DNA from 4 places in the Gracilibacillus xinjiangensis genome. Region 3 is predicted to be linked to each of the others. Evidence: riboswitches for the same ligand, from Rfam matches in the RefSeq annotation. Region 3 holds a riboswitch; each other region holds the start of a gene.
What was found. A riboswitch is a leader RNA that binds a small molecule or an ion and turns the genes downstream of it on or off. The one in region 3 is predicted to bind thiamine pyrophosphate.

Region 1 (5,078 bases), on a different contig from region 3:
GGCATATAGAGGATGATAGATCCTGGAAAGCAAATAATCCGGACAAATTCAGTTGAACCGTCCGGATTATAGTATGGATTAACTCCTTTTGCCAGCCTCTTTTGTAGCGGGGTTAGAGTAGATTAGCTTCCATTACTGTACTAATTAATGTTTTGGCAGCAATCTTCATCGCTCTTTCGTCAAAGTCAAACATTGGATGATGATGTGGTACAAATTGGTCTTTTTTTTGAGCACCAGTAAAGAAAAATGCCCCAGGTCTTTCTTCTAAATAATATGCAAAATCTTCACCGGTCATACTCGGAACACTCATTTCAGCGCTGTTTACTTCTTCCAAATTTTCCGCAGATTGAATAATTAGTTCCGCATGGATGGAGTGATTGACAACAGGACGATAGCCTTTTTGATAATCAAATGTATAATCTGCATCATAGCTTTGGCATGTGCCTTTAATTATCTTTTCCATTTCAGTAATAATCAGTTGTTGTAATTCTGGATCAAATGTTCGGACCGTTCCTTCCATTACTGCTGTATCCGGTATAACATTATAGGCGTTCCCTGCATGAAATTTGCCGATAGAAAGAACTGCAGTAGTCAATGGATCTAATTTTCGACTAACAATCTGTTGTAAATTAGTGACAAGCTGTGACCCAATGACGATGGGATCTTTCGTCTGATGCGGGATTCCTCCATGCCCGCCATTCCCTTTTATCGTAATGGTAAACTTATCCGCAGCCGCCATAAAATTTCCTGGTGCTGTTTGAACAATTCCATAAGGAGTGTTTGTCCAAAGGTGTGTACCATATACATAATCTACTCCGTCCAGGGCACCATCAGCAATCATTGGCTGAGCACCGCCAGGAGCTACTTCTTCTGCATGTTGATGAATAAATATAATCGTGCCGGGAAGTTGTTCTTTATATTTATTTAGTACTTTCGCAATAGTTAGTAATGTTGCGGTATGACCATCATGGGCACATGCATGCATAACCCCTTGATTCTTTGAGCGATAAGGGACATTTTTTTCGTCTTCTATTGGAAGGGCATCAAAATCCGCTCTTAGAGCAATCGTTTTACCGGGTTTAGCACCAACAAGTTTTGCAACAACACCATTGCCTCCAACACTTGCCCGGAAAGGTATGTTCAATTTGTTGTAAAATTCCTGAATATATTTGGCTGTTTTGTATTCATGGAAAGACAGCTCGGGATGCTGGTGTAAATATCGGCGGATTTCAATCATCTCATCATAATTATTATCTATTTCCTGAAATAATTCGTGAAGCATGGTTTCCCCTCCTTTTTCGAGTAATTATAACATAGCGGGAAAAAGAAAACAGACTTCCAGATTGTACTGGAAGTCTGTTTTCTATCTATAAATAATGGGAGAGGGTTAGCTAAAAAATGATTTGTCTGAAAGTAATCTTGCTGTTTCTTCTTTATGGTGTGTTTCATCTGCAATCATATCATCTAATTTTACAACCAGTTCTGTAAATCCTAATTCTTCTGCTTGTTTTTTACGTTTTTCATATCGTTCAATTGTTTCTGTTTCCGCTTTTAGTGTAGCTTCTAACATTTCCTGTACATCCGTTAATTGTTCTACTTTTGCAGGAGTAGTTGTAGGCGTTCCACCTAATGTTTTAATCTTATCTGATAAGTATAAAGCGTGTCCGATCTCATCATTAATTTCATCTTCAAAAAATGGTTTTAATAATGAGCGGTATAGTCCTGAAACCACTGATGCGTGATACGTGTACATGATAGTTGCAGCATATTCGTTTGCTAAATCAACATTCAATCCATCTAATAACTGTTGCAGTTTTTCTTGATCTTGTGCCATTTGTAATAACATCCTTTCATTATTTTCTTTCTAATATATATCTTCCCATATTCGAGTAAAATAAACATTTGACATGAATAGATATTGGCGGGAATTCCAATTATATGTTATGCTGTATATGTAAGCGATATATCCTTTAATTGAATAATTGATTGAACACTAGGGGAGCCTTATGCGGCTGAGACGAATTTATTCGGACCCTTTGAACCTGATCTGGTTAACACTAGCGGAGGGAAGTGGTGGAACAAGTGAGTACTTTACTTATGAAATCATAACACCACTCTTCTTTACTGGAAGGGTGGTTTTTTTCTGCCATTTTCCTCACTATATGGATGGATTGGAGGTTTTGCTATGAAAGGGATTCACCTGATCACGAATGGAAAATCAACAAAAAAGGAACTAGCACAATTAAGAACGATGCATCATTATTTTGATTATATTCATGTAAGAGAAAAATCAAAAACTGCTGCAGAACTAATGCAAATACTTGATTTCTTAGCAGGTATCGGTATCCCATTATCTAAAGTCATCATAAATGATCGAGTTGACCTTGCTGTGATGAAAGGGTGTACTGGTGTTCAACTAGCTTACAATAGTCTGCCGGTAACATTAGTGAAAAAACAATTTCCAGATTTAAAAATAGGTAAATCTGTACATTCAATCGAAGAAGCTTGGAAAGCGGAAAAAGATGGTGCTGACTTTATTTTATATGGACACATCTACCACAGTAAATCGAAACAAGGAGTAAAGCCTAGAGGAATTCAAGCATTACAGCGTGTTGCAAAATCTATCTCCATCCCAACAATTGCAGTGGGAGGAATCCATCCAGAGCAAGTGGAGGAAGTCTTGGGTGCAGGGGCAAAAGGATTAGCGATGATCTCCGCTTTTTGGGAATCGCCTGCGCCTTTGCAAGCGGCAAAGGCTTATTATGAAAGATTCAATCATTGGGAGGAGGAACATTTTGAGAGAACATTATGATCAAATTGTTGTAGGTGGTGGCGTAATTGGTTGTTCGATTGCTTATCAATTAAGCAAAAGAGGATATCGGGTCCTGGTAATAGAAAATGATGTAATCGGAAGTGGTGCATCAAGTGCTGCTGCAGGTATGTTAGGAGCACAGTTGGAATTCTCTTCAGATAGTGCATTATTTCACTTTGCAAGACAAAGCCGTGCTTTTTTTCCTGAATTGTCAAGGGAATTAGAAGAAGCGAGTGGAATTAATATTGGATTAATCCAAAAAGGAACGATGAAGTTAGCATTTACTGAGAAACAATTGATTGAATTGAAAGAGATTGCCAGGTTTCAAGGAAAAGCTGGTGAGTCAGCTCTTCTCCTTACCCAGAAGGCTGCGTTATTAAAAGAGAGAAGATTAACAGGAAATTTCCTTGCTGCTTTATTTTTTCCTGATGATGGTCAGGTTTCTGCCCCTCAATTAACACTAGCTTTTGCTAAAGCTGCACGAAACCATGGAGCAGTGTTGTTAGAACATACCCAAGTTAGTGAATTGATCGAACAGGAAAATGGCCTAAAAGGTGTAAGAACAACAAATGGTCTATATTATTCTGATCAAATAGTGATGGCAACAGGTAAAGATACAACCAAGTGGTTACCTTATGATTTAGCTATTACTCCTGTAAAAGGGGAATGCATTTCGGTAAGACCAGACCAGCCATTAATCGAAAGTACGATATTCTCTGATGGATGCTACTTAGTACCAAAAAATGATGGCAGCATTATCATCGGTGCTACATCTCTTCATGGTATTACAGATAAAACGGTTCGTGTGAAAGGTGTACAACAATTACTAACAAAAGCAAGGAAAATTATCCCTGCTATCGAACATGCACAGTTAGAGCACTTCTGGGCAGGAATTCGACCACAAACTAGCGATGGTTTTCCTTATATAGGAGAGGTGCCTGGCAGGGATGGAGTATATGTTGCTGCAGGGCATTATCGCAATGGCATCTTGTTGTCACCGATTACAGGAATGATGGTAGCGGATTTAATCGAAGGAAAAGCAGCTGCTAAATATGCTGCAAGCTTTGCTCTAAACAGAGTGCAGCGAGCATTTGTGTAAAGGGTGTGTTATCGAAGATGAAGCTGATTATTAATGGAGATCCATTAGAATTGCAAACAGATGTGAAAAATATAGAAGAATTAATCACAGCTTTAGGCCTAACTGACAAATCATTAATTGTAGAACACAATCAAACCATATTAAAAAAACAAGATCATAAGAAAGTAAGTGTCTCAAATGGAGACCAATTAGAAATCGTACATTTTGTTGGAGGAGGATAATCATGTTAAAAGTAGGGAAATTTCAGTTCACCTCAAGATTATTGTTAGGAACAGGAAAATATCCGGATTATGAGATACAGAAAAAAGCTGTAGAGGTTTCCGAGACGGAAGTATTAACCTTTGCTGTTAGGAGAATGAATATCTTTGATGCAGAGCAGCCGAATTTCTTAGAAAAAATTGATCTGAAAAAGTATCGCTTTTTACCAAATACAGCAGGAGCAAAAAATGCTGAAGAAGCTGTTCGTATTGCGAAGTTGGCTGATGCGTCCGGATTGTGTGACATGATAAAAGTAGAGGTAATTGGCTGTGATAAAACATTATTACCAGACCCTGTTGAAACTTTAAAAGCGACGGAAATTTTACTGGAAGAAGGATTTACGGTATTACCATATACTTCTGATGATGTTGTTTTAGCTAGAAAGCTTGAAGAACTAGGTGCACATGCAATTATGCCTGGAGCTTCCCCGATTGGTTCCGGCCAAGGCATTATTAATCCATTAAATTTAAGATTTATTATCGAACAGGCAAATGTACCTGTCATTGTTGATGCAGGGATTGGTTCTCCTCGTGATGCGGCTTATGCAATGGAATTAGGAGCAGATGGCGTGTTATTGAATACTGCTGTATCAGGTGCCGATGATCCAGTGAAAATGGCAAAAGCTATGAAACTGGCAATTGAAGCAGGAAGATTAGGATATGAAGCTGGCCGAATCGGGAAGAAGCAATATGCCATCGCAAGCAGTCCTCAGGAAGGGATTAGTGTTGGTGGATAATCGTTATCATAGACAAATATTGTTTGAGCCGATAGGTAATAAAGGGCAAGCGATGGTGGAGAATAGTCATGTACTGATTATTGGTGTTGGTGCACTTGGTTCAAGCAGTGCAGAAATGTTGGCGCGAGCGGGTGTTGGTAAATTAACATTAATTGATCGCGATTATGTTGAGG
Region 2 (5,078 bases), on a different contig from region 3:
ATGGTATCATTACCAAAGCTTTTGGTTAATTGCTTAATTTGTAATGTGCTCATCCATTCTCATCCTTTCTCCATTTAATCAATATTTTTTCTAAACCAATGATAAGCATGAAAAATAACAGACACAATATCATAATGAACAGAATCGCAACAAAGACCCGATCTGTTCGGAATGATGAAGAAGCGAGTGTCATATATACACCAATTCCCTGGTTGGCACCAAGCCATTCTGATATGACAGCACCCATTACACTATAGGTTGCTGAGATTTTCAATCCTGAAAAAATGGCTGGTAAAGCATGTGGAAGCTCTAGTTTAGTGAAGATTTGCTTGTTTGTTGCTCCAGCCATTTTCATATAATGGATTAACTCTGGACTTGTTTGCTTTAATCCATCGATTGTGGCGACGGCAATTGGGAAAAAACAGACAAGAATAATGATTAACAATTTCGGTGTAATTCCAAACCCAAACCAAATCACAAGGAGTGGTGCAAGCACAATGATCGGGATATTTTGTGACATTATTAATAAAGGGTATAATGCTTCCCTCAGCCTTGGTACTAAGTGAAGTGTCATCGCAATGAGCAAACCGATAATCACACCAGACAAAAATCCGTAAATGGTTAATTTGATTGTTGCGAAAATGTGATGCTGGTAATTGGACCAGCCTGCAATTGCCTCTGCTAATATGACTGTTGGTGCAGGTAAGATCCAGTCAGGTACTTGCAGCACTCTAGCAGCAAGCTCCCAAATTAGTATTATTGCAAAAATTACAGTGATCGGGAGCCATGATTTTTTGACCATCTATGCTGCCCCTCCTTTCTGAATGTCATTTATTCGGGCTTAATTGTATTTAGCTGTTAGGTCATCCATTGATGCCCTATCATCTGCTCTTGTGTAAATTTTCACCTGTGATATGTTGCTGGGACACCCAAGTTCCAGCATACGCTGATTCATTTTCTCAACGACTAATAATAACTCTCGTAAGTCGCCTTCCATGGTCGTTTCTAGCGGACCAACTTTATACGTCACTCCTGACGCTTGGATCACTTCAATTGCTGCATCCACAAATGGGATGACATCCTCCCCATTAGGGGTTTTCGGAATAATTTGTATACTTACTAACGCATTCGCCATATTGCTTCACTCCTTTGGTAAAAATTCATTAGTAAATGCTGATTCAGCATCTAATTCCTTTTCCAATAATCCATTTTCCAACATCCAGTCAGCATAATTTTCCCAAACCTCAGCTTGTTGTTCTCCCCATCTTGATGCATCATCCTGATACTTTGGTGATAGCCATTCCTGGCTTGCTTGTACGAGCTCTGGATCTAAATCTGGTACTGCTTCCATTAATATATCTGCAGCTTCACTAGGGTTATCGATCGCATACTCGTAACCTTTTGTCACTGCAGCCGTTAATGCCCGAACAGTGTCAGGATCATTTTCAATCATTTCCTCATTCGTGGTGATAACTGGAGTATAGTAATCTAGTTTTTCCGAATAATCCGTTAAATATAGCATATCAAGTTGAATACCTCTTAATTCTGCCTCAATACCTGTCCATCCATAATAAATCCAGGCAAAATCCACATCACGCTCTACCGCTGTGAAAAAATCTGTATTTCCCATATTAATAATATTTACATCTTCCACTGATGCATCTTCCTGTTTCATCAATGAGTCAATCACTGCTGCTTCTACCGGGGCGCCCCAACCGCCATAAGTTTTGCCAGCAAAATCTGCTGGAGATTTAATTCCTTTATCAACAGGTGCAGCAAATCCTGAGGTATTATGCTGAATTACAGCTGCTATTGAAACGATTGGAATATCTTGAACACGTGCTTCTGTTACAGCTTCCTGTGCGCTTATCCCGAATTCTGCCTGACCTGATGCGACAGTTTGATCAGCTCCTGCTTCACCAGGCATCACGATCTCCACATTTAGTCCTTCCTCTTCAAAATAGCCTTTATCTTTCGCGACATATAGACCTGTATGATTCGTATTTGGTGTCCAATCAAGTACAAATGTGATATCTTTTAATTCTTCTGTATTTTTTTCTTCTGCAGCTCCGTTTTCGTTGTCTCCACCGCATGCCGTTAAAAATAAAAGCATGCCAATTACTAAAATAAAAATTTTTTTCATGATTTTTTCCCCCTAATTTTTTTATTTAAGAGAACATATAGAAAAGCGCCCTAGACATTAGCCTAGAGCGCATATAGATTGCAAGATCCCATATGTTCCCTACGCTGGTTCTAACCAGATCAGGTTCTAAGGGTCAGTATCTTTTGGATACAATCTCAACTGGCAACACCAGTCCCCCTACATGTACATATTAAATTTCCTATCTACCTACTTTGGCATAAAACAACAAATATTTCAAGAGGTTTTCATCAATAAAGCAATTACCTTGCAACAAATTATTAAAGTTTGTTATGATAACAACTGTCTTGAAACTGAGATAATTAATATTTCTCATTCTGGAAGACAACTTTAAATGCAGAATTATAAGGAAGGGAAGTTTGAATCAATGGTAAAAGTAGCAGTAATTTATTATAGCTCGACTGGCACTAATTATCAGATGGCTAATTGGGCGGCAGAAGCAGCGAAAGAAGCTGGTGCAGAGGTAAAAGTGGTGCGTACAGAAGAATTGGCACCAGAAGCAGCAATTAACTCGAATGAAGCCTGGAAAAAACATGTAGAGGAAACGAAAGACGTACCTGTCGCAACTTCGGATGATATCGAATGGGCTGATGCGATAATTTTCAGTATGCCGACAAGATTTGGCAGTGTGCCATCCCAACTGAAACAATTTATTGACTCCCAAGGCGGCTTATGGGCGACTGGAAAAACAGCGAATAAAGTAGTGACTGCTATGGCCTCTGCATCGAATTCACACGGTGGCCATGAAGCGACATTATTAAACTTCTACACTACAATGATGCACTGGGGTGCGATTATTGTACCTCCAGGATATACTGACGAAAGTGCTTACGAGTCTGGAGGAAATCCTTACGGAACAAGTGTAACACAAGCACAAGATGGTTCTATGGTAGAAAATGTGGAAAATGCAGTGAAACACCAAGCAAGACGTGCCGTGGAAGTAGCATCAAAAATCCATGGCTAATTAAAAGAGAGGAGATTCTTTCCTCTCTTATTTAATTGATAAATCCGTTTCCAGGTAACTGTTCATTCTTACTAAATTACCAGCCTTGTAGAAATCGAAGACAATATTCGCCCCCTTACCTGACAATACAAGTTCCCCGTCTGGTTGCATTAATGTAATAGCAGCAATTGATTGTGCCTTACTACTTCTTACTTTATCAACAATCCCATTAATCTCTTCACGATCAGTAGTATCGAATAAAACATTATCTCCTGCTCTAACCAGCACCCTTGTGTAGATTTGTTCTGGTATAATCATTTCTGATAATTCTATTTCTGCCATCAGTAAGGATGTTGCTTCATTCGCATCACACCCAACTAGATCAAAAGAAATCATTTGGTCATCTGTTAAATAATATTCCAGTTGATCACAAGTAAATTGACTTATCTTATTATCTTCAGAGCCATATTGGTCTTGTGATCGATCAACTACGACACTAATTTGGCCATTTAAATACGAGTAAACCTTAAAAACGGGATCACCCTCAGTCGTATAATGTACCACTCTTATTTGCTTATCCATCCCATTTTGAATTGCTTGAACAAACAACTCTAGCTGAATTAAATTTTCGTAACGGGCCTGGTAAAATATTACATCATTTATCTCATCGGCCACTCTCTTTATATCGAGAGCCGTGCTCTGTCCAGGGTAAGACTCCGCAAGAGCATTATATGTGACTTCCACTTTCTCACCAATTTGAAACAAATCTAATGACTCTTGCTTCTCTAACTGAAAAATTATTGCATTCCCTGCTTTTACATAAGTTTCTTCAATAGGAATTTCCTCAAAAGGTTGCTGTATACTTTTCTCTACTACTAGAACACTTTCGTCGCTTATTTCTGCAATATAGCCAACCATCGTACTGTTATTTTCTCCTGGAATATTGTTATTCATTTGATCATGATTCGTGCCATCATTTAGTTTACTCGTACCGCATGCAACTAGAAATATAAGCAGAACACTAAATAAATATTTCAAACGAAAACACCCCGCTTTTTTTATTTTTATAGTCGTACAAAAATAAAAAAAGTTACATTCTTATCCCATGAAAAAAACCACCAGGCAATGCTAGTGGCTTTTCATCTAATATTCTAATGCTTGTTTCAGCACTTCTAAGTTTCGTTCCATTAATGTAAAATAAGTTTCTCCATTATCTATATCTTCTTCAGTTAAGATCGATAAGTTATGCAGCTCCAGTGCTTCTACTTGCGCTTCTTCTTGAATAACTTGCGCGACTTTTGGTTCTATATTTTGTTCGAACAATAGATATTTAATACCGTTCGTCTCCACATGATCAATGATTCTCTCAATTTCTTTCTGGGATGGTTCATCTGATGGCGATATTCCAGTGATCGCAATCTGTTCTAAGCCATAACTTTTTTCCCAGTATCCATAGGCTGCATGTGTAACTAGAATCTCATTATTTGACGTCTGATCAATCGTTTCATGAAATGACTTATCTAATGCTATCAATCTTTCTTCTAAATTATGAAAGTTTTCTTCAAAGAAGTCGCTTTGATCTGGATTTAATTCAATTAATGCATCTTTAATATTTTCAGCCAAACCAATTGCTTTCGTTGGATCTAACCACACATGGGGGTCGACATCTCCATGATCGTGATCATGTGCTTCTTCTGTTGCTGCTGCTTCATCATCATGGTTGTGATCCTCTTCCGTTGCTTCCTCTTCATGGCTGTGGTTGTGGTCCTCTTCCGTTGCTTCTTCTTCATGGCTGTGGTTGTGGTCCTCTTCCTGTGTTGCTGCTTCTTCACCATGATGATGTTCTTCTTCATCCCCGTGTTCATGTAGATGTTCTACTAAAGAGACACCTTCTGCTGCTTCTGCTATCTTTACATCTTCTGACTCAATTGCTTCTTCAATGGTGCTAGCATATGCTTCCATGTTCGCTCCATT
Region 3 (5,078 bases):
AAGATAATAGGTATATAGTTATTTATATATTTATCAGAACCATTGTTTGTTGGGTGTAATTCTTTGTCTTGTATATCTTTTACTGTTTTCAGATTTACTGCATGTTCTGTAGAATTATTTTCATATAGTTGGGCTGGTGCGAAAATGATTAGAAATATAAGTGCCAGGGCAATTAATTTCTTCATTTCTTTGCCCCCATTCTAAATAATTAAGTAAGTATTCATTATATGCCTGAAAGGAAAAAAAGTAAATAATTATAATACATATTTGTTCCGGCTTGCTCCCACACCAAAAGCAACCATAATAAGTGAGACCAGCAATATAAAGGTAATTGCCGAATTCCAGTTACCTGTTAGGTCAAACATAAAGCCAATAAAAATAGGTCCGATTGATGCCAGAAGATAACCAAATGATTGAGCCATTCCAGACAATTCTGCCGCTTGTCGAGCGTTTTCTGTTCGTAAACCTAATAGTGCAAGTGCTAAACTGATACTTGCTCCAAGAGCGAATCCGATTAATGTTATTAAGAGTGTGATTAAAGCAATGGAAGGATTGAAGTGCAATCCGCTGTATCCAATAATGGCACAGGCTCCGAATACATATACAACAACTTTTTGATCTTTTAATTTGCCAGCAATAATAGGGGTTAGGAAAGTCGCTGGTAAGCTGATCAATTGCATGTATGCAACAAACCATCCAGCTGTTGTCACATCGTATCCCTTCGCTGTTAAGATCTCAGCTAACCAGGAGATGGTCACATAAAATAAAAAGGATTGTAACCCCATAAAAAAAGTTACTTGCCATGCAATCCCTGAACGTAATAATCTCTTGCCGCTTGGTTCGAATAATTTCACCTCATGTTCTGCTGGTGAGTTTCTCATAGCAACAAGCCAAATGATAATACCTATAACTGTAATAATACCCCAACTAGCCAAGGTAATATTCCACCCTAATCCGTAGTCAACTGTTAAGGGTACAGAAAAACCTGATCCGAAAGCGGCAAAAATAGACATAGATGTTGTATATAGTCCTGTCATTAAACCGATTTTCGTTGGGAAGCTTCCTTTAATTAAGCTCGGCAGAATAACATTGATAATCGCTATTCCTACACCTACTAATGTTGTGCCAATGTATAAAAATAGTAAAGTAGCAAGTGATCGGATTAAAATGCCGCTAAGTAAAATAATTAACCCATATAAGAGTGCTTTTTCATTTCCGGTTTTGTTTGCAATTCTAGGGGCAATTGGTGATATGAAGGCAAATGCTAATAATGGCAAACTTGTAATCAAACCTACATTCCAATTATCAAGAAGTAGTTCATCGCGAATAATTCCAATAATAGGCCCTACAGAGGTTATTGCGGGTCGTAAATTAAATGCAAGAATAATAATTCCTGTTATAAATAGACTGTACTTCCATTTTTGGTTGGTTGGCATATTTCTGCTCCTTATTTCCTGTTTTTTGCTCGATTGTATTGTTTAGATAATTTAAATACACTATACAATATAAATTTATGTTAAAATAAGTAAGTGGATAAGACTGAGCTGCAATGCTTATAAGAATAACATACTCCAATTATTTAGGAAATTTTTTGATATCATAGTGAAAGAAGGTAGACAATGGATAATAAATTTGTTGCTGAATTATTGTCATGGTTGAAAGCATTATTGATTGCTGTGGTCATTGTGTTATTGTGCCGTCATTTCTTGATTACACCATCAATTGTGAAAGGTGAATCAATGTTGCCTAACTTAGAAGATGGCGACAGGATTATCTTAAGTAAAATCAGTCAAATCGACCGCTTTGATGAGATTGCATTTAAAGCACCAGATACAGACGATAATTATGTCAAAAGAGTAATAGGTTTCCCTGGTGATACAATTGAAATGAAAGATGACCAATTAATCATTAATGGGGAAACATTTGAGGAAGAATATTTGGATGAACATAAAAGTAATTTAGCTGAAGGTGAAAAACTGACACCAGATTTTACTTTGTATGAGTTGACTGGGGAAGAAGTAGTTCCTGAAGATACATTTTTTGTATTAGGTGATAACCGTAAAGTTAGTAAGGATAGCCGCTCATTTGGTTTTATTGATAAGGATTCGGTAATCGGTGATGTCAAAATGCGTATTTGGCCACTAAGTTCATTTGGACTTATTAATTAGTTCACTTGATAATTTAAGTTTCTGCTTTAATTGGACAACTAAATATATAATCCGCTAGGGGTGCCATTCGAATGGCTGAGATGAGAATAGTGTTTCTCGATCCCTTTGAACCTGAACTGGTTAACACCAGCGTAGGAAAGTGGGATAGGTTAAGAAGAATAGAGCATATTCATAGAACCGTTCCATTTCCAATGGAACGGTTTTTTCTTTTTAAGATTTTGATTGGATTAGAAATTAGGGGAGGTTTTTGTATGAAAATAAGAAGTGCACTTACTATCGCAGGTACAGACCCATCAGGTGGTGCCGGAATTCAAGCCGATTTGAAGACATTTCAAGAGAGAGAAGTGTATGGAATGAGTGTGATTACCTCTGTTGTTGCCCAAAACACACTAGGTGTTCAACAAGTAGAGCACTTGCCTGTCTCTTTTATTGAAAAACAATTTGATGCAGTGTGGGAAGATATCAAGCCGGACGCTGTGAAGACTGGTATGATTTCAACAATTGAAATGATGGAGCTAATTGCTGGGAAATTAAGAAAAGCAGATGTCCCGTATGTAATTGATCCTGTAATGGTTGCTAAGAGTGGGCACACATTAATGGAGGAGAAGTCTCGATCAGTTATTCGCAATTTACTTATCCCATTATCAACAGTTGTCACTCCAAATGTCCCGGAAGCGGAGTTCTTAGTAGAATTTCCAATCAGTACACTTGAAGACGCGGAGAAAGCAGCGAAATTAATTGTTAAAGAGCTTGGAGCAAAAGCCGCTGTTGTAAAGGGTGGTCACCTTGAAGGTGATGCAAAGGATGTGCTTTTTGATGGGAAGGAATATACGTATTTTACAACAGAAAGGATCGATACACATCACACGCACGGCACAGGCTGTACGTTTTCTGCGGTTATTACAGCAGAGCTGGCGAAAGGTAAGTCTATTAAACAAGCAGTAGAAATAGGAAAAGGATTCATTACTGATGCAATTAAATATTCTTTACAATTAGGAAATGGAAATGGACCAACTAACCATTGGGGATATCGATTAAAAGGGTTACCGAGTCAGGAGGAGAAATAGGATGACATATTTTTTAGATAAAATAAGAGAGCAACAACCATTAATCCATAATATCACTAATTTAGTTGTTACTAATTTTACTGCAAATGGATTATATGCATTAGGTGCCTCGCCTGTAATGGCAAACGCAAGAGAAGAAGTGGAGGAAATGGCTAGCATTGCAAATGCATTAGTGTTAAATATAGGGACACTGACAAAAGAACAAGTAGAGGCAATGATTATAGCGGGGAAGGCAGCGAATAAAGCGGGAATACCTGTTGTGTTAGATCCGGTTGGGGCTGGGGCGACAACATTTCGAACAAAATCAGCACAGACCATTTTGGACCAAGTAAAGGTAAGTATCATACGGGGAAATGCGGGGGAAATTGCTAATTTGGCGGGCGTTTCTGCAGAAGTGAAAGGTGTCGATGCATCGGGGGACTTTGACATGGAAGAATTATTGCAAGTGGCATACGAGCAATTACATATACCGTTAGCGATTACTGGGGCATTAGACTTCGTTACAGACGGAAAAGATAAAGCAATTATTTCGAATGGTCATCCATTATTGACGAAAGTTACGGGAGCCGGATGTTTACTGTCATCGGTTGTTGCTGCATTTCTGGCTGTAGAGAAAGAAACTTTTAAAGCAGCGACAAGAGCAATTAGTTGTTATGGTATAGCTGCAGAGGAAGCTGCTTCAAAAGCTAGTCTACCTGGTGATTTTCAAGTCGAATTACTTAATCAACTTTATGCAATATCTGAAGATGTATTAAAAAGCAAGGAGAAAATTTTAGTGAGTCGATTAGGAAGTGGTCACGCTTGATGAATCCGGAATTACTGCAAGTATATTTCATTATGGGTAGTAATAACACACAAAGAGATCCATTAATCGTTTTAGAAGACGCGTTAATTGGCGGTATTACTCTTTTTCAATTTCGTGAAAAAGGAAAAGAAGCACTGACTGGAAAGAATAAGCGAAATTTAGCTATTGAAATGAAACGATTATGCCATAAATACAATGTCCCTTTTATTATAAACGATGAAGTTGATTTAGCTCTGGAAGTAGAAGCGGATGGTGTCCATGTCGGCCAAGACGATGAGCCACTAGTCGATTTAAAGAAAAGGTGTCCGCAAGATTGGATTTTTGGTGTTTCGGCAACGAATGAGGCAGAAGCTTATCAAGCGATGCAAGATGGGGCGGACTATATTGGGGTAGGCCCCATTTATGGTACCCAAACGAAAGAAGATGCGAAACAACCGATTGGAGAGGAGGGATTGGCTTCCATTCGGTCAATAGTTGGAGGGATACCCGTTGTGGCAATTGGCGGGATTAAACTTAGCCATGTTTTTCGCCTAAGAAGAGCGGGTGCAGATGGTGTTTCTGTTATTTCTGCTATCAGTCTGGCAGAAAAACCAACCGAAACAGCAGAGCTTTTCCGAAAATATGCTGAGTTCATGCCTTCTTATTCGAAATGTATGCAGTAATTTTGATAAACTATAAGAAAAGGAGGTATAAACCCTATGCGTTTAGAAGGAAAGAAGGTTATTGCATTATTGGAGGATGATTTTGAGGATTTAGAATTATGGTATCCTGTTTTACGTTTGCGTGAAGAGGGGGCTGCAGTTGATTTAGTTGCAAAAGAAGCCAATAAGAAATATATTGGGAAATATGGTGTTCCAGCCGAATCTGACTATGCATTTGCCGATGTGAACGCTGAGGAATACGATGCTGTTTTGGTTCCGGGCGGATGGGCACCGGACAAACTTCGCAGATACCGGGAAGTGTTAGAGATGGTGCGAGCTATGGATCAAGCGAAAAAGCCGATCGGGCAAATTTGTCATGCAGGCTGGGTGCTGATTT
Region 4 (5,078 bases), on a different contig from region 3:
CATGTTATTTTCGGATTAAGTTCCAATAGCACTTTGCTTTCCCTCCATTCCTTCTGTATTACGTAACCGATACACTCCCGCTAATTTACCAGCATCAATGATCCACTCTGTTGTAGCAAAGTAATTCCTAATATGAAGATCATGAGTAACCATTAATATCGTCGTTCCATCATTGGAAAGAGTTAAAAAATAATCTAACATGCGAAAAGTATTAGCAGCATCTTGTCCAAATGTAGGTTCATCTAATAGTAAGATCTTCGGTCGCATAATAGTTACCGTTGCGATACTTAAACGTTTCATTTGTCCAACAGATAATTGAAAGGGATGTTTATTTTTCACGTGTTCTAATTGAAAAACAGCCAATTGATCTCTAATTCTCTGTTCACACGCTTCATTAGTTAGCTGGCAATCACGTAATGAAAAAGCTAATTCCTCGTATACTGTATTTGTTACGAATTGCAATTCAGGATTCTGAAAGACAAACCCAACATATCGATAAAAAGCCTTATCTTGTTTGATCGAATAGTTTATTTCACCTTTTGTTTTGATTAGTTTTGCTAAAGCTTGTAGAAGTGTACTTTTTCCTGATCCATTTTTACCTGTAATTGTAATCCATTCTCCCTTGTTAACTATTGCGTTCTCTACATGGATTAAGCCCTTCTTACTCCTATATCCGGTTAAGTGATGTATTGTCATTTCAGGCACTGGTTTTTCAGCATACTGGAGATAGGATGGAATATTTTCTTCCCAAACTCCTGGATACCAAATTCCGTATTGCCGAAAGAGATCTTTATAATGATTGATGACGTAATTCGGTTCCCCATCTGCAACAATGGCACCTTGAGAATCCAACATGATCATCCTGTCAGCAAAATCATAAACATGTTCTATCTTATGTTCCACAATGATAACCGTTTTATCTGAAGCTATCTTCCTAACTGATTCCCATACTTGTTGTGTTCCTTCGCTATCTAACATTGCTGTTGGCTCATCTAAAAACATAACATCTGGCTGTAATGCGAGTGTACTAGCAATTGCTAACCTTTGTTTCATTCCACCAGACAATTTGTCAATCTTCGTATGAGACTCAGGTAAAACTAAACCTACTTTTTCCATATAGAATTGAATTCGATCAGACATTTCCTCATGCGGTATTTGAAGATTTTCTAATACAAAAGCTATCTCTTCATCAACATACGGCATACAAAATTGGGTATCAGGATCTTGAAAAACATAGCCAGAATGTTTCGATAATTTACTATCCGCACACTTCATGGGGATTTCTACAGAGTGTGGAATAATACCTGCAAGTATCTTGAGCAATGTTGATTTCCCCGCTCCGGATGGTCCAACCAAAAGTACCTTCTCCCCTTTATTTATAGAAAGCGAGAAATCCTTAAATAAAAAGGACTTCTCATCAGGAAACTTAACTTTTAACCCTTCTATACTCACTTCAACTTGATCCATTCTCTCACCTTACCTCTTCATCCAGTGCCTGGTAATGCTTCTGATTAACTGGTCTAACTAAGTTTGTTACACCTGTTTTCTCTAAAGCTTTCACTAGATAAAATGCAAAAAAACCAGTAATAACTATTGCACCGAGTGTCCTGAATACAATTAAAAGGGTTAAGTTCCACCAGACTAGTTCCTGTATATAGCCATAATAAGTATCTAACCAAAGGGAACCAATCGTTGCCCCAATTGCCGCAAGACACATCACAAAAATACGGTGATTCTTATAACGGAATATTGCAAATATCAGTTCACAGCCCAGTCCTTGTACTAGACCATATAACAGAAGGCTAATTCCCCACTGACCACCAAATAGAAATTCTCCTTGTGCTGCAGCTAATTCTGCCAGGAGAGCAACACCTGGTTTTCTGATAATTAAGAATGCGACAGTTGCTGCCATAAACCACATCCCATAAACTAATTGGTCAATGTGTAATCCAAATACGGAAAGAGTATTATATAATGGACCCCAGATTTTATATATCACACTAAATACGATTGCAATAACAATGGTAACTAAAATATCTGTAAGAGTTAGTTTATTTTTCATTAGCTAACATTCCTTTCGATAATACAGTCTCCCATGTCTCCATTTGATACGCCATTTCCCAAAACAGTAATTCATAATTACTGCTAATAACAAAATGTTCCTTCATCCGTTCTTGATCCGCTTCTGTAACTTGACTGGCTATTTCGTCCAAGCGATCAATTTGTTCGTTCACTAAATTACCAAACCAGTCACCGCCATATGCGGAAATCCATTTTTGATAGACAGGATGGTCCGGCTTACAATCTTTTAATTTTTCCCCAACCTCAAAATAAAGCCAATAACAAGGAAGTATTGCTGCAATTACATCACCTAGATGTCCTTCATATGCAGCACGATACATATGTGAAGTGTAAGCATATGCGGTGGGTGATGGCTTAAAAGCTGCCTTCTCTTCTTTTGTAATACCTAAAATGTCCGAAAAGCTTCGATGTAACTCTAGTTCGGCTTCATATGTACCTTGAGCATGTGATGCCATACGATAGGTGCTCTCGAGTGAATTCGCCTTGGCTGCACCTAATGATTGGATACGGGCAAAATGGGATAAATAATATGCATCCTGCAGGACATAGTATTTAAAACAATCAATGGGTAAGGTCCCTTGACCAATTCCTTGTACAAATGGATGGTCAAAACTTGCCTGCCAAATCGGATCAACTTCTATTCGTAAAATTTCTGAAAACTTCATTTCATTTCCTCCCTTTATTTAACCACAAAAAACCACTATCATTACCAACGTAAAGATAGTGGTCATAAATACAGAAAAATTTATGATAAATAAAGGATAATCCTTCGCCACTTCCCTACGCTGGTATAAACCAGATCAGGTTCTAAGGGTCTTAAAGTAATACTTTAATCTCAGTCTTTAAAAGACACCCCTAGTGGAATTACGGGTTATATAATTTCGTCTCTACTATAACAGATATTGCTAACTTGTCAATACAATTTTTAACAAAAAATGAATTCATTCAATACTCAGTCATTTACTTTGCTGCCGAGATCCCTTCACCTGTTCGACGGAATGGGCTTATATTCCAGGTTTATATTTCAAATTTTTGAACAACACCGTGAAGCTTTTTAGACAGGTCATTTAATTCAGTAATATTAGTGATAATTTGATTCATTGATTGACTTGTTTGTTCTGACGTAGCAGTGGTTTCTTCGATACCCGCAGCTGATTGTTCGGATATCGATGCAACCTCTTGTAAAGCTCCATTCATTCCTTGGCTGCTTGAAGTTATTTCAGTTAAGTTTTCAGAGATGTTTTGTATATTTTCTACAACTAATTTAACCGCATGATTTATTTCTTCAAAGGTTCGACCTGTTTCTTCAATCTGTGATGTTCCTTCTTTGACTTCTCTATATCCGCCTATCAGGGAATTTGATACAGTTGTTGTCTCGTCCTGAATACTGTGTACAATGACTGTAATATCTTTCACAGAGATACCTACTTGCTCAGCTAGTTTACGCACTTCGTCTGCAACTACCGCAAAACCTTTGCCATGCTCCCCAGCTCTTGCCGCTTCAATTGCAGCATTTAATGCAAGTAAGTTAGTTTGTTCAGCGATTTCTTTAATAACGGAGATTAGCTTCGTGATCTCATGAGATTTGCTGTCAAGCACTTTCATTTTATCAACTGCTTCTGTAACAATTTGATCAATCCGTTCCATTTGTGCAATAGATTGTCCCATTAAGTTCTTTCCATCCGTTATCAGCACCTCTGCAGAAGATGTAGAATTTGCAATTGATTCAGCGTTTTCGTTTGTTGTCATTATTTTTTCACTGAATTTTTGCATCTCTTCCGTTAATTCACTTAAAAAGTTTGCTTCATTATCCGATCCTTTGGCTAACCCTTCCATTGTAAGTGATACTTGCTCAGCACCTGTATGTACCTCTTTGGCACTAGCTTTTAGTGCAGTACTTCGTTCACTGACGACATCAGAGATATCAGTAATATGTTGAATCATGTTACTTAAATTCTCTCTCATTGTATTAATTGCATTAATCAGTTTACTAATCTCGTCTTTTCCTTTGTATTTGATGTTCTCTATGTTTAATTTACCTGCTGCAATCTGATTACTATATTCAATTACTTTCTGTAAGTTACTGGATATATTTCTGCTAATAAAGAAAACGGCTAAACAACTTAATATTATGGATACAATAATAGAAACAATGAGCGTAGTATATGTATTACTCTGAGCAATCTCAGCTTTTGCTACAGCTTGTTCCATATCTTGATTAATAATATCAACAAGTACTTCTAAAACTGCCACCGTTTCTAACTGTAGTTGGTTTAAACTTTGTGCATTTCTTTTCGCTGTAACAAAATCATTTACTTCAACAGCAGGAATTACATCGCTTACAAAAGTGTCATTCATTTTATTCATATTCGTAATAACAAGAGTAAATAATTCATTTGATTCTGGCGTATCCATATATTGTTCTAACTCTGCTGTAAGAAGGTCAAATTGATGTCTTCTATCTTCATACTCCGAAACAAACGATTGTGTGGAATAATGAACGTAATTAGCGACCCTTAACCCCATTGATTCAGTTAATGTACTCATTTGTGAAATATCCAAAGCAATTTTACTTCTTTTTTCTATTTCTTGAATATTATTACCTACATCTTTCACTAATCCTGTTGCGTAAATGGTCGATATACTAAATAAAATAATAACTGCCGCAAATGATAACGCTATCTTTTTACCTATACTTAAATGGTTAAATAAATGAACATTACGTAATTTAATCCTTTTAACTTCATTACCTTTGACTTTCTTTCTCACAATAATCCCCCCAGGATGTGTACAAAATTTATGTAGAATGAATATGTTGACTTCTCATTACATTGTATCACCTCTAATCTGATAAATTATGCCTATACCAAGTATAAATATAGGTTAAATTATCTATTTATACACATTATCATACAACATATACGAACATATTACAATTACCTATTTTTAAATCCTCTACAAGTTAAGTTCTATTTTAATTGTAAAATAATGAGTTA

Region 1: linked by a shared signal. The riboswitch ahead of ACFOY7_RS08855 (thiamine phosphate synthase) and the one ahead of thiD (bifunctional hydroxymethylpyrimidine kinase/phosphomethylpyrimidine kinase) in region 3 are both predicted to bind thiamine pyrophosphate.
Region 2: linked by a shared signal. The riboswitch ahead of ACFOY7_RS10125 (ABC transporter substrate-binding protein) and the one ahead of thiD (bifunctional hydroxymethylpyrimidine kinase/phosphomethylpyrimidine kinase) in region 3 are both predicted to bind thiamine pyrophosphate.
Region 4: linked by a shared signal. The riboswitch ahead of tenA (thiaminase II) and the one ahead of thiD (bifunctional hydroxymethylpyrimidine kinase/phosphomethylpyrimidine kinase) in region 3 are both predicted to bind thiamine pyrophosphate.

The regions. Positions count from the first base shown of each region.
Region 1 covers NZ_JBHSDT010000004.1:1,003,056-1,008,133, forward strand. Annotated here, with positions in the region: gene ACFOY7_RS08840 (hypothetical protein) at 1-56, shown strand, start outside; gene ACFOY7_RS08845 (M20 family metallopeptidase) at 113-1,282, opposite strand; gene ACFOY7_RS08850 (ferritin-like domain-containing protein) at 1,388-1,834, opposite strand; TPP riboswitch at 1,986-2,086, shown strand; gene ACFOY7_RS08855 (thiamine phosphate synthase) at 2,186-2,812, shown strand; gene thiO (glycine oxidase ThiO) at 2,796-3,911, shown strand; gene thiS (sulfur carrier protein ThiS) at 3,929-4,132, shown strand; gene ACFOY7_RS08870 (thiazole synthase) at 4,135-4,905, shown strand; gene ACFOY7_RS08875 (MoeB/ThiF family adenylyltransferase) at 4,859-5,078, shown strand, end outside.
Region 2 covers NZ_JBHSDT010000004.1:1,232,810-1,237,887, reverse strand. Annotated here, with positions in the region: gene ACFOY7_RS10140 (ABC transporter ATP-binding protein) at 1-53, opposite strand, end outside; gene ACFOY7_RS10135 (ABC transporter permease) at 50-802, opposite strand; gene ACFOY7_RS10130 (thiamine-binding protein) at 842-1,135, opposite strand; gene ACFOY7_RS10125 (ABC transporter substrate-binding protein) at 1,142-2,143, opposite strand; TPP riboswitch at 2,223-2,332, opposite strand; gene wrbA (NAD(P)H:quinone oxidoreductase) at 2,529-3,125, shown strand; gene ACFOY7_RS10115 (DUF4362 domain-containing protein) at 3,153-4,142, opposite strand; gene ACFOY7_RS10110 (metal ABC transporter solute-binding protein, Zn/Mn family) at 4,248-5,078, opposite strand, start outside.
Region 3 covers NZ_JBHSDT010000003.1:64,010-69,087, reverse strand. Annotated here, with positions in the region: gene ACFOY7_RS03305 (hypothetical protein) at 1-185, opposite strand, end outside; gene ACFOY7_RS03300 (CynX/NimT family MFS transporter) at 255-1,436, opposite strand; gene lepB (signal peptidase I) at 1,620-2,168, shown strand; TPP riboswitch at 2,215-2,323, shown strand; gene thiD (bifunctional hydroxymethylpyrimidine kinase/phosphomethylpyrimidine kinase) at 2,420-3,235, shown strand; gene thiM (hydroxyethylthiazole kinase) at 3,237-4,040, shown strand; gene thiE (thiamine phosphate synthase) at 4,040-4,702, shown strand; gene ACFOY7_RS03275 (type 1 glutamine amidotransferase domain-containing protein) at 4,739-5,078, shown strand, end outside.
Region 4 covers NZ_JBHSDT010000008.1:782,530-787,607, forward strand. Annotated here, with positions in the region: gene ACFOY7_RS15275 (energy-coupling factor transporter transmembrane component T family protein) at 1-32, opposite strand, end outside; gene ACFOY7_RS15280 (ABC transporter ATP-binding protein) at 16-1,467, opposite strand; gene ACFOY7_RS15285 (ECF transporter S component) at 1,472-2,062, opposite strand; gene tenA (thiaminase II) at 2,052-2,747, opposite strand; TPP riboswitch at 2,843-2,949, opposite strand; gene ACFOY7_RS15295 (methyl-accepting chemotaxis protein) at 3,100-4,851, opposite strand.